Regions from separate parts of the Rouxiella sp. WC2420 genome, predicted to be linked through region 3. Evidence: predicted binding sites of a transcription regulator. Region 3 holds the regulator's gene; each other region holds the start of a gene.
The links. The regulator CRP, encoded in region 3, controls carbon source genes, mostly activating them, when cyclic AMP is high. The targets are predictions, from matches to a motif close to ATGTGANNNNNNTCACAT.

Region 1 (4,289 bases), 940 kb from region 3:
CCAATGACCTGACGGCGTATCTTTACCGGATGAAAGCTCGCTGGCATAAGCATAAGCGCCAATGATTTTAGCATCGGGATCCATACCTTCCGGGAAATGACCGGTCGAAGCTTCGGCGGCTTTCGCCAGGCCCAGCGCCGTCATGTTCGGCAGGTGCAACGGCCCTTTGCGGCCAACATCGGCTTCACCACGGGCACAGGCCGCAGCAATATGGCCCAGCGTGTCGGAACCCACGTCACCAAAGCGTTCGGCATCTTCACTGGCGCCAATTCCAAATGAGTCCAACATCATGATAAATGTACGTTTCATTTTGCTCTCCTGCGCATTACTACGCGTTGCAAGCGGCCATTAAAGCACCGCTTTTGATGAATGGGTTAACGAGGCAAATCGCGCTAGCTGATACGGCGATAGACTACAGGCAGGTCTTGCGGAGCCACGTCACTGAGTACTACCGCTGCACGCACTGCCTCCGCGGCCTGTTGCCACGCCTCTTCACTGTTGGCGTGAATCATTGCCAGCGGCTGCTGAGTATCGATCTGCTGGCCGATACGCGCCATTTGCGTTAACCCAACGCTATAATCAATCGCGTCGGTGGCACGGCGACGCCCGCCGCCCAGGGCCACCACGCTGAGTCCAAGAGCTCGGGTGTCCATCGCGCCAACAATCCCGGCCCGCTCCGAATACACCATTTTACTCAAGGTTGCCTGAGGCAAATAGCGATCGTAATTTTCAATAAAGTCGATTGGGCCTTTTTGTGCCGCAATCATTCTGCCAAAGATTTCTGCCGCGCGACCGTTGTCCAGCACCGCTTGCAGTTTACCGCGAGCTTCGGCGTCGTCCTTCGCCAGTCCGGCTGATAACAGCATCTCGACACACAGCGCCATCGTCACTTCAAGCAGACGCGGGCTACGATACTCACCGGTGAGGAAGCGCACGGCTTCACGCACTTCAACCGCGTTACCCGCGCTGGAAGCCAGCACCTGATTCATGTCAGTCAGCAACGCAGTGGTTTTACATCCTGCACCGTTGGCGACGTCTACAATGGCCTGTGCCAGATCCTGCGACAGCTCATAGGTTGGCATAAATGCCCCGGAGCCGACTTTGACATCCATCACCAGAGCATCCAATCCTTCAGCTAATTTCTTCGCCAGTATTGAGGCGGTGATCAGCGGAATCGAATCGACCGTGGCGGTAATATCGCGGGTAGCGTAAAAACGCTTGTCCGCCGGTGCCAGCGAATTGGTCTGGCCAATAATCGCCACGCCGACGTCCTGAATAATTTTTCTAAAACGATCGTCATCGGGGAAAATATCAAACCCCGGGATACTCTCGAGTTTATCGAGCGTCCCGCCGGTATGACCCAGGCCGCGACCGGAGATCATCGGGATATAGCCGCCGCACGCCGCCACCATCGGTCCCAGCATCAGCGAAGTAACATCGCCTACGCCGCCAGTGGAATGCTTATCAACGATCGGTCCGTTCAGCGACAAATGTTTCCAGCTCAGTACCGTACCGGAATCACGCATTGCCATCGTCAGCGCAACGCGTTCATCCATGTTCATGTCATTGAAATAAATGGTCATTGCCAGCGCGGCAATTTGCCCTTCAGAGACTTTGCTGTCACGAACGCCATTAATGAAGAAGCGGATCTCTTCTTCACTGAGCGGCAACCCGTCACGTTTTTTACGAATTATTTCTTGAGCCAGAAAGGTTTTTTGCACAGATGCCACGTTCTCACCCTAATTTGGATACGAAAAGGAAATCATCAACGTAAGACAAATCGGGGCCAGCATCGCCGCCCCGATCCATAGCAATCAGTAACCGCTGCCGGATTTCTGCCCCTGATGTCCCAGCGTGGTCAGCAGACTCGCCAACAGGCTTGAGGCACCAAAACGGAAATGGCGGGCATCGGCCCATTCGCGACCAAGAATGTTATCGGCCAGCGCCAGATATTGCGCGGCATCTTCAGCAGTTTTCACGCCACCCGCCGGTTTGAAACCCACCGACTGAGCAACGTTCATGTCTTTAATCACCTGGAGCATCAGCTCGGCGCTTTGCAGCGTGGCGTTTTCCGGCACTTTACCGGTCGACGTTTTGATAAAGTCTGCACCCGCGCCAATCGCAATCTCGGAAGCTTTGCGAATTAGCGATTCCTGCTTCAGCTCACCGGTTTCGATGATCACTTTCAGCAAAATATTGGCGGCATGACAGGCTTCGGCACACTGTTTAACTAATTCGAATCCGACCTTTTCATTACCGGCAATCAGCGCGCGGTAAGGGAACACCACGTCAACTTCATCAGCGCCATAGGCAATCGCCGCGCGGGTCTCGGTGACGGCGATCTCGATATCATCGTTGCCGTGCGGGAAGTTAGTCACCGTGGCGATGCGTATCTCTGGAGTGCCCTGATCGCGCAGCGTTTTGCGAGCAATCGGAATAAAACGCGGATAAATACAGATTGCGGCCGTGTTGCCAGCCGGGCTTTTCGCCATTTCGCACAAGGCAATAACTTTGGCATCGGTATCGTCATTGTTCAGGGTGGTCAAATCCATCAGACTCAGCGCACGCTGCGCCGCTGCGGTTAAATCAGTCATATAACTCTCCAAAATTTCAGTTCTGACAGGCCGTCAGCGCTGTGCATACAGCCGCAAATGTTTTGACTGAATACGCCAGAAACACTCCCTCATTTTGGCGAGCAGACAGAGGCAATCACCCACCTGTTGAGACTATTTGAACAGGTTTGCGCCATTTATGGTGTGCAGTATTTCACACAAAATGAAAATTGATTGCAACGTTACTCAAAAAAATGAGATCTAAATCACATTTAGAGGCCGTTTGCCCAGTCTTGGGCAGTGATAAAAGTGTATACCTCAACCATGACAACTGTGGCATGACAACTGTAAATCGAGGGATAACTCTTGATAGAGAGAATAGTAACTCAATGCGCGATGTTATTTAAATAACATTTAAGGCAATAGCCGAGATATCACTCACAGGAATATAATAAAAATCCTTCTCGGGCGCGAGAAAAAATCTCGAGGAGAATGTTATTTAAATAACATTTAAGCTAGAAGATTGAACACTCGCCGTGTGTTTTTCATCAGCGCATCAGCAATTTTTTCTGTAGATTCAGCCCTTAACTCACACAGCGCCTTAAACACTTGCGCCGCGCGCTCCGGGCGATTTGGCTGGCCTTGAAAACCCTGCAATGGCATATCGGGGGCGTCAGTTTCCAGCAATAAACACGACAGCGGCAGTTGCGCCATGACTTGCCGGGTTTTGTGCGCCCTTTCATAAGTGATAGTGCCACCTACGCCGATTGCAAAACCAAGGCGCACAAAGGCTTGAGCCTGAGAAAGACTGCCCGCGAATCCGTGCACCACTCCAGTTGCGGGCAAGTCGGCTTTACGCAGCATGGCAGAAAGCGGGTCGTGGGTACGCCGTGAATGCAGGATTAGCGGCAGGTCATGCAGTTTTGCCAGCTTGAATTGCTCTTTCAGCAGCCACTGCTGCTTCTCGAAATCGGGATTTTCCATATATAAATCCAGCCCGGTTTCGCCAATCGCCACCAGCTTATTGTCTCGCGTTGCAAGATGTTCGGTCAGGCTCGCCAGAGAGGCTTCGTTGTGACGCTCAATACAGATAGGATGCAGGCCCAGAGCGGCAAAGACCTGGGGATGATCTTTGGCAAGCATCAATATTCGCTCAAAGCGATCGGCTTCTACCGCAGGCACAATCAATTGATTCACTCCTGCTTCTCCGGCGAGTTGCAGGCTGTGTGTCTCATTACCGGTGAACGGGGGGAAATCAAAATGGCAGTGGGTATCGATAAAATCCGGCTTCACAACTTGTCCCCTTCTCCTTCTATTCCTTTGGCGGCCACAGTGGGATCAACCTTAAATGGCGGATCGGCAACCACGCTGTCTGCTATCGGGCTGATAACCACCCGCGCAGCTTCATCCTTAAAGGCGCTAAGAGCGGGACGAACCGTATTATCGAGATTGATATCGGCCAACGCAATCTGGTCAGGCAAAATCTGATCAACCTCAATAGACTCGCGCTGATTCAAATCAGACTGATTCGCGGCAGCACTGACCGGCAGCTCGATTTCTGGCGAGACAGTTGGCGGCACAATAATGCTCGGCCTTCTGATCGGACGCGGCGTCATGATTGGCATCGGCTGATCTTTTTCACGCGGCAACAACCAGTGTGAAGCAATCGACAGGAAATAGCGCGCACAGCGGCGACCCAAATGATAATCCTGATTCAGCGCCGGTAAACGGCTGCCT
Region 2 (4,289 bases), 1.1 Mb from region 3:
TCGGCAACAGGAAGTTTCACATACTCGGCGTGAGGAAAAATTTCGCGAAATCCACTTTCAATGGCTTTTGCCACGTCCAGTGCAGACAAGCTTTCTTTAAATGAATCCGGTGCGATTACTATTTTCATAAGCTATCCACTCTTAGAAACAATCCACTTTTCAGAAACAATCCGCACGGCTGTGAAAATGCGTCCTGTCAGAATGAGGTATTATTACTGATGATAGCGCCTCCCAGAGCGGCGCTATCTCAGGTATTAACGCGTGACTTCTACCTTCGCCAGATTTTCATAATAGCGTGCTATTGCGCTGTGGTCAGATTGTCCGTGGCCGTCAGCTCGCAATGCCTGCATAATTTCCATAACCGCAGCAGTTAAAGGCAGTTGGGCACCGATTTCATGCGAGGTATCCAGAGCGTTGGCAAGATCCTTGATATGCAGATCGATCCTGAATCCCGGCTTAAAGTTGCGATCCATTACCATAGGCGCTTTAGCGTCTAATACTGTGCTCCCGGCTAAACCACCGCGAATGGCCTGATAAACCAGGTCAGGATCAACTCCCGCCTTGGTTGCCAACACCAGCGCTTCCGACATGGCGGCAATATTCAGAGCCACGATCACCTGATTCGCCAACTTGGTGACGTTACCAGCACCGATATCGCCGGTATGCACCACAGAACCTGCCATTGATTTCATTACTTCGTAGCATTTATCAAAGACGGCTTTGTCACCTCCAACCATTACTGACAGCGTGCCCTCAATCGCTTTTGGCTCACCGCCGCTAACGGGTGCATCGAGCATGACAATCTTTTTCGCCGCCAACGCCTCACTGATTTCACGGCTGGCAAGCGGCGCAATCGAACTCATGTCGATCAAAATAGCGCCCTCTTTCGCCCCTTCAATAATGCCATTTTTACCCAGCGCCACCTCTTTCACCTGGGGAGAATTAGGTAGCATGGTGATAATAATATCGCTGAGTGCGGCCACGGCCTTCGGAGTGTCAGCCTTTTCGGCTCCGGCAGCAACCAGCTCGTCAGTGGTGTCTTTGTGATGGTCGAGGATCACCACTGAATAACCTGCCTTAAGCAGGTTTTTACTCATAGGCTTGCCCATGATCCCAAGGCCGATAAATCCGATTTTCATGCGGTTACCCTCTGATTAATTGCTGAAATTTCGTTTATTAGAGTGATCAAGACTATTGGGTAAAACGATCGTACAAGGCTTGTGTCCCCGCGCGGAACACGCCTAAATCGCTGCCCACTGCGACAAAGGTTGCACCCCATTCAATGTAGCGACGAGCATCGGCTTCGACGGGAGCCAGAATGCCGCTGGGTTTGCCGTGAGCTTTGGCTTTGTCGAGAATATATTTGATGGCTGACTGCACCTCAGGGTGCCCGGCGTTGCCCAAATGTCCCAGAGCGGCGGCCAGATCGCTAGGTCCGACGAAAAGACTATCGACACCGTCAACGGAGGCAATAGCATCAAGATTATCAATTCCTTGCTGACTTTCTATCTGCACCATCACACAGATATGGTCATTGGCCTGCGCCAGATAGTCGGGCACGGTGCCAAACATATTGCCGCGATGAGAAACTGAAACGCCGCGAATGCCGGCCGGTGGATAGCGAGTTGAAGCCACTGCCAGCTCGGCCTGTTCGCGAGTTTCAACATACGGGATCAGGAAGTTGGCAAAACCGATATCCAGCAGCCGCTTGATAATTACCGGTTCGTTGGTCGGAGGGCGAACAACTGGAGCACTTTTGCTGCTTTTAAGCGCCATTAGTTGAACGACAAAGCTGGATATATCGTTTGGCGCATGTTCGCCATCAAGCAGCAGCCAGTCAAAACCAGCTAACCCTAATACCTCGGTCGAGATCGGATTAGACAAGGCAGACCAACAGCCAATCAGCGTTTTTCCTGCCAGCAAATCTTGTCGTAAGCGGTTTGGGAATACTTGATTACTCATACGAAACCTCAATGGTTGAAGCGGGCATTAGAGAAATAGTGATGCGCCTGCACGGTTAACTACGGTAATGATTAGATAATTCAGTATAAAAAGAGACCGCGCAAATGACACTGTGCAGGCGCCCAACAATCCTCGCAAAATGAGGATGAATTTTTTTGCAATATCACATCACCATGGGATAGGAATCACACTATTTCAGCGACATACAAAAGCGTTTAACGAAGGGTGATTATTGTCACTTCTTATCCCTCAAATGCCTGAGAAAAACTGTCTAAGCCGCATTAAAGCTGGTCAGTTGCACAATGAGCTATTGCTGGACATTCCCTATAATTTTGCTCATAACCGATAAAACTCGCGCAGATGGAGATATCTATGTCCGCCATAAAAGAGCAAGTCAGCAAACCTTTGTTTATCAAAGTGCATGACCGCGATAACGTAGCCATTATTGTTAATGACAATGGCCTGCCAGCGGGAACACAGTTTGCCAATGGTTTGAAACTGGTAGAACACATTCCACAGGGGCATAAAGTCGCGCTGACAGATATTCTTCAAGGCGAGGATATCGTTCGTTACGGCGAGGTGATCGGCTATGCGCTGCGCAATATTGCGCAGGGTAGCTGGATTGATGAGTCAGTCGTTGAACTGCCGCAGGCGCCCGAGTTGGAAAGTTTACCGTTGGCGACGCGCGTTCCCGCGACACTTCCCGCGCTCGAGGGTTACACTTTCGAGGGTTATCGCAACGCCGATGGCAGCGTCGGAACCAAAAATCTATTGGGCATCACCACCAGCGTGCACTGTGTGGCTGGCGTAGTCGATTACGTGATGAAAATAATTGAACGCGATCTGCTGCCGAAATATCCCAATGTCGATGGTGTAGTCGGTCTTAATCATCTTTATGGCTGCGGTGTGGCAATCAACGCGCCTGCCGCCATCATCCCGATTCGCACTATTCATAATCTGGCGCTAAACCCCAATTTTGGTGGCGAAATTATGGTCGTTGGGCTGGGTTGCGAAAAACTGCAGCCGGAAAAACTGCTGCAAGGTACCTCCGATGTACAAGCCATCTCGCTGGATGAGGTGAAAATCGTGCGTTTGCAAGATGAGCAGCATGTCGGCTTTCAATCGATGGTTGACGACATTCTTACCGTAGCCAATTTTCATTTGCAGCGACTGAATAAACGCCAACGCGAGAGCTGTCCTGCTGCGGATCTAGTGGTCGGCACGCAGTGCGGCGGCAGCGATGCTTTCTCGGGCGTTACGGCTAATCCTGCCGTCGGGTTTGCCTCGGACTTGCTGGTACGCTGCGGCGCAACGGTGATGTTTTCGGAAGTCACCGAGGTGCGAGACGCCATTCATTTACTCACGCCAAGGGCTGTTGATGAGCAAGTTGGAAAACGCTTGCTCGAAGAAATGGCATGGTACGACAACTACTTGGCCAGCGGCATGACCGATCGCAGCGCCAATCCCTCTCCAGGTAATAAGAAAGGCGGACTAGCCAATGTCGTTGAAAAAGCGCTGGGTTCGATTGCAAAATCCGGTACTAGCGCAATCGTCGAAGTGTTATCTCCCGGTCAGCGCCCAACCCGCCGCGGGCTGATTTATGCTGCTACCCCGGCCAGTGATTTTGTTTGTGGAACACAGCAAGTCGCATCGGGTATCACCGTACAGGTATTTACCACCGGTCGTGGAACTCCTTATGGATTAACGGCGGTGCCGGTAATCAAAATGGCGACCCGCACCACGCTGGCGAATCGCTGGTTTGATTTGATGGATATCAACGCAGGAACTATCGCCACTGGTGACGCGACTATCGAGGATGTTGGCTGGGAGTTGTTCCATTTTATTCTGGATATTGCCAGTGGCCGCAAGAAAACCTGGTCAGATCAATGGGGAATTCATAACGCCTTGGCGGTATTTAATCCTGCGCCAGTGACATAAAAGTGGGTTTTAGATTTGAAATCTAAGGCAACTTTTTGTGCTGCGCACGGCCTTTAGCTTAACTTCAACTTCAACTTCAATTTCATGCGCTGCGCTTACTGGGCTGCGGCCCAGACCGCCTCAAGGGTGGCCCTTGGGCCGCCACCCTTAAGAATCCCGGGCCCTTGTCGCCGTTGAATAAAACGGTTCTCGAGTTTGTAGCTCTTTCCAGTCACTCCTCTGTGTGGCGCGTTGCCGCGTGGCTCCGCCATTCCTTCGCTCGGTCAGGAGCCAAAAACGTCTCCCTCCCCTCACTCAGCGCCGTCACGGAGTGCGCCAATATTAGCCCCTAGGGAAAACCGCTCCCTCCTTTTTTAAATAAAACTCACAACGGCAAAGGAAAAATAATG
Region 3 (4,289 bases):
TGACAGATAATCCGAATTAAAACCCGGCTCCTGCATCGCCTGATTCAGCGAGGTGAACAGCTGGTTATGAGCCTGATTGACCTTCATGCGCGCATAGGCCAACTCGGCAGGGTCGGGATTGTCGTGTAAGACTAGCCGAATAGCCTGTTGATCGGTCTCCAGCGCCTGATGGGCGTTGGTCCTGAGCATGCCGCTTTGCCACTGCGGCCACAGCCAAATCGTGCCACCAAACGCCAACGCGCAGCCAATCAGTGTGTCGAACAGTCGCGGCAGCAGGAAATGCGCGCCGTTAAGCGCCAGCAATTGCAGGGTATAAACGGCGGTCACGGTCAGACCAATCATCCCAAGACCGTAGTTTTTACGCAGTACGGTGTAAGAAACCAGTGTGATAATCAGCATGAAAAATAGTGTGATGTTTTGCGGAATTTCTAGCTGCAAAAGCCCCGCAGCGGCAATCAGGCCAATCAGTGTGCCCAATGCTCGGTGCTGGATACGCACACGGGTAGCGTTATAACCATTCTGGCTAACCAGCAGCGTAGTCAGCAAAATCCAGTATGGCTTGGGCAAATTGAAAAATAGCCCCAGACTGCTGCCCAGCGCCAGAATCAGTCCTAAACGTGCAGCATTGCGCAGCGCCGCCGATTTGAAAGATAAATAACTTTTTAGCGCGGGCCAGAACGGCAGGCGATTTTGCGTTTGCATCAGATCGCGACGATACAGCGGGCGCTGGGTGCGCAGCAGGCGAGCGATGCGGCTGAAATGGTAATAGCAGAATTGGCCAACCGGATTATCTCGATAGCGGGAGGAGATTTTTTCCAGCGCCGCCAGCTCGTTGGCCATGGTAAAACGGTCAGAACGGCGATGATAGAGAATGTCTCCGGCTATTACCCGCAGTCGCGTCGCGATAATCTTTGCGTTACGGCGGATAACCGCCTCGGCGTGGCTCTCCTCTACCAGCTTTTGCACCTCTGAAGGTAAATGCAGGCTGACGGTAATATGCTCCTGCAAATCCAGCGCCACCTGAAAACTTCGCAGCAGTCGCTTGTGGTGCTGACGATCGCCGGTCGGCAGCATGTGAATTTGCTGGTACATGGTAGCGATCAGGTCGATAACTTTTTGTTGCCGGTTAAGCAACGGCGGCAGCGCGGTTTCAGGGTCGGTGTGCTGGGTCAGCAGGCTATATTTCGCTTCAAAATAGTCGGCCAGTTCATGGTAAAGCTGGCTGAGAGTTTCGCGCATCGGCTGCTCGTCAGAGAGTCGAAACCAGAACCAGTTAAACAGCCCGTACCACGCCGTGCCGACCACGAACAGCAGTGGAGCCTGCCAGATCGGCACCGCGCCCGCCATACTCAAGGTGAAAATCGCCGCTACCAGTGCGCCGGGCAGCAGGCGAGCATGTAGTGGGCCAATCGCGCCGGTCACGCCAACCAGTAGCGTCAGGCCAAGCATGATCAGCGGCAGCGGCCAATGCCAGTTAATCAGCATCAACTGGAGCAGAACACTGCTTACGGCAAACAGCGAGCCGCCTACAGCAAGGCGTTTGAAAAAACGTTTATGCGGGGTGTCGAGGCCGGAAATATTGCAGCAGGCAGGGACCAGCGCGAACAGCATTCCCATTCTTAACTGACCAAACAGCATGGCGATAGCAATGGGCAGGCAGAGAACCAGCGTTTGTCTCAGCGCGTAGTTAACTTCAGGGTGATAAAAGATTCGTCGCCAAAGCGTCATAATTGAGAGGATACAACAAAAACGGCGCGACAGTTATCTGCCGCGCCGTTTTTAGGACGATTAGCGAGTGCCGTAAACGACAATCGTTTTACCGTGTGCTGAAATCAGACTCTGATCTTCAAGCATTTTTAGAATTCGACCCACAGTCTCGCGTGAACAGCCGACTATCTGACCGATTTCCTGACGGGTAATCTTGATCTGCATACCATCCGGGTGAGTCATGGCATCCGGCTGTTTAGCCAGATTCAGCAGAGTTTGTGCAATGCGACCGGTCACGTCCAGGAAGGCGAGGTTACCCACTTTCTCGGAAGTTATCTGCAGTCGGCTTGCCATCTGTGCGGACAGGCGCATCAGAATATCTGGATTAACCTGGATCAGCTGGCGGAACTTCTTGTAGGAAATTTCTGCCACTTCACAGGCAGTTTTCGCCCTGACCCATGCACTACGTTCCTGACCTTCTTCGAAGAGTCCCAGCTCGCCGATGAAGTCACCTTGGTTAAGGTAGGAAAGTATCATTTCTTTGCCTTCTTCATCTTTGATCAGAACGGCAACCGAACCTTTCACGATGTAGTAAAGCGTTTCGGCTTTTTCACCTTGGTGAATCAGCGTACTTTTAGATGGATACTTATGTATATGACAATGAGACAGGAACCATTCGAGAGTAGGGTCTGTTTGTGGCTTGCCGAGAACCATTAGCTATTATCCTCTTATTATCGCTGCCCAAAATCACAGGGCTTTGAAATCCCTGTTCGGCGATTTTTTACTTCGCGCTCTTTTAGCATATGAACTGACCAGCAATGCTGCAAGCGGCAGGTGGAGTGATTTAAGCTGTAATTTGCCATTATCACCAAGGTTATCCTGTTAACACCTAAAAAACCTAGCCGCAACTTGTTGGAAAGTTTCTTTCGGCTTTGTTTGTAGCACAGGTTTGCAGACGTGTCTTGTGTTGTCTCGCTTCAGCATGACGCGGATCGAGTTACGTTGCCAGTTTCGGGGGTAAAGGGTAGTCTATTTTAAAAATTATGAGCGGAGAAATTCACATGCAGGCACGGGTAAAATGGGTTGAAGGTTTAACATTTCTGGGTGAGTCGGCCTCAGGCCATCAGATTTTAATGGATGGCAATGCGGGTGATAAATCGCCAAGTCCGATGGAGATGTTGCTGATGTCGGCAGGCGGATGCAGCGCCATTGACGTGGTGTCGATTCTGCAAAAAGGGCGCAACGAGATTGTTGGCTGTGAAGTCAAACTGACCTCTGAGCGCCGTGAAGAAGCGCCGCGACTGTTCACTCACATCAATCTGCATTTTATCGTCACTGGTAAAGATTTGACCGATAAAGTGGTTGAGCGCGCGGTAACACTGTCGGCAGAGAAATACTGTTCAGTGTCACTGATGCTGGGCAAGGCGGCGACCATTACCCACAGCTTTGAAGTGATTGACTCACAAGAGTAATCTGCGCAAGCACGACCTCCATCCCTACCACGCAAAACGCTGGCAGTGAACACGGAGTAAATCCAGAAAACGCCGCGCCGTTAAGGTTAGCGGCGTTTTTTGTGAGTATACCAAACAGTATTGCGCGTTCGGCAGACTGTCGATCGGCAGGCGGCACAGCTTGTCTTCGAGGAAAAACGGCGTTGCCATTGCATTGCCCACCACAGAAAGATAATCGGCATTTAGCATCATCATTAGCCCACTGATCAACGAATCAGTGCGGATCGGCGATTGTCCGGCATGGCAGCCATGCTCCTCCAATAGCGCTGCAAGTTGCTGGTAATAGCCCATATCGGTTTCCGGCAGCAGCCAGCTTGCCTCTTTCAACTGATTCAACGACGTGGCCAGTGCCAGCGGGTGCTGTTTACGGGCAATAATACAAAAAGGCGCGTTGAACAGCGGTTCAACCACCATATCTTCTATCGGCAGCCCCGGCCCCAGCGTGCCGATGGCGAAATCCAGACGCCCTTCACGCAGGGCAGGAAGCAGGGTTGAAAGCTGGGTTTCCTTGATGTGCAGCTTGGCCTGCGGGTATTTCGCAGCGAATTCACTGGCAAGAGCCGGGAAAATAGTCAGAGCCAGCAGTGAAGAAAATCCTACCGCCACCGAGCCCTGCGAATACTGATTAATCTGCTGGATTTCATCGGCGGCGCGCTCTAGCTCTTGCAAAATAAACTGCATTCGTTGGGAAAAGGCGCGCCCGGTTTCGGTCAGCGTCATCCCTTGAGAACCGCGCACGATCAGCTGAGTATCGAGAATTTGCTCCAGCTCGCGCAACGTGCGGCTAACCGCAGGCTGCGATTGATTCATGGCTCTTGCTGCACCACGAATGCTGCCACTTTGGATAACCTGCTGAAAAACCTTCAGCTGTTGCAGCTTCGGCAAATATTTCATCGCATACCCCTATCAGTAAAAAGCATCACCCAGTAAAAAATTACATCTTATGGCTGTGAAATAAAACTGCTAGGTTTTTAAGCAGACAGTAAATCACTGTTATAAAAACATAAAAATAAATCAAAGCAAGAGCGTTTCTCTTCTCAGGTCAGGGGTGGCTACTGGGATATAACATTT

Region 1: deoC (deoxyribose-phosphate aldolase) is a predicted target of CRP. The motif match lies at 2,807-2,824, and genes of this name have one in related genera.
Region 2: garD (galactarate dehydratase) is a predicted target of CRP. The motif match lies at 2,136-2,153, and genes of this name have one in related genera.

What each region holds. Positions count from the first base shown of each region.
Region 1 is NZ_CP165628.1:4,672,574-4,676,862, forward strand. Features, by position in the region: gene deoB (phosphopentomutase) at 1-309, opposite strand, end outside; gene deoA (thymidine phosphorylase) at 393-1,730, opposite strand; gene deoC (deoxyribose-phosphate aldolase) at 1,815-2,594, opposite strand; gene AB3G37_RS21525 (TatD family hydrolase) at 3,063-3,845, opposite strand; gene AB3G37_RS21530 (patatin family protein) at 3,842-4,289, opposite strand, start outside.
Region 2 is NZ_CP165628.1:4,477,568-4,481,856, forward strand. Features, by position in the region: gene AB3G37_RS20730 (glycerate kinase) at 1-128, opposite strand, end outside; gene garR (2-hydroxy-3-oxopropionate reductase) at 255-1,139, opposite strand; gene garL (2-dehydro-3-deoxyglucarate aldolase) at 1,192-1,962, opposite strand; gene garD (galactarate dehydratase) at 2,335-3,900, shown strand.
Region 3 is NZ_CP165628.1:340,297-344,585, forward strand. Features, by position in the region: gene AB3G37_RS01580 (YccS/YhfK family putative transporter) at 1-1,728, opposite strand, end outside; gene crp (cAMP-activated global transcriptional regulator CRP) at 1,789-2,421, opposite strand; gene AB3G37_RS01590 (OsmC family protein) at 2,769-3,179, shown strand; gene AB3G37_RS01595 (LysR substrate-binding domain-containing protein) at 3,204-4,112, opposite strand.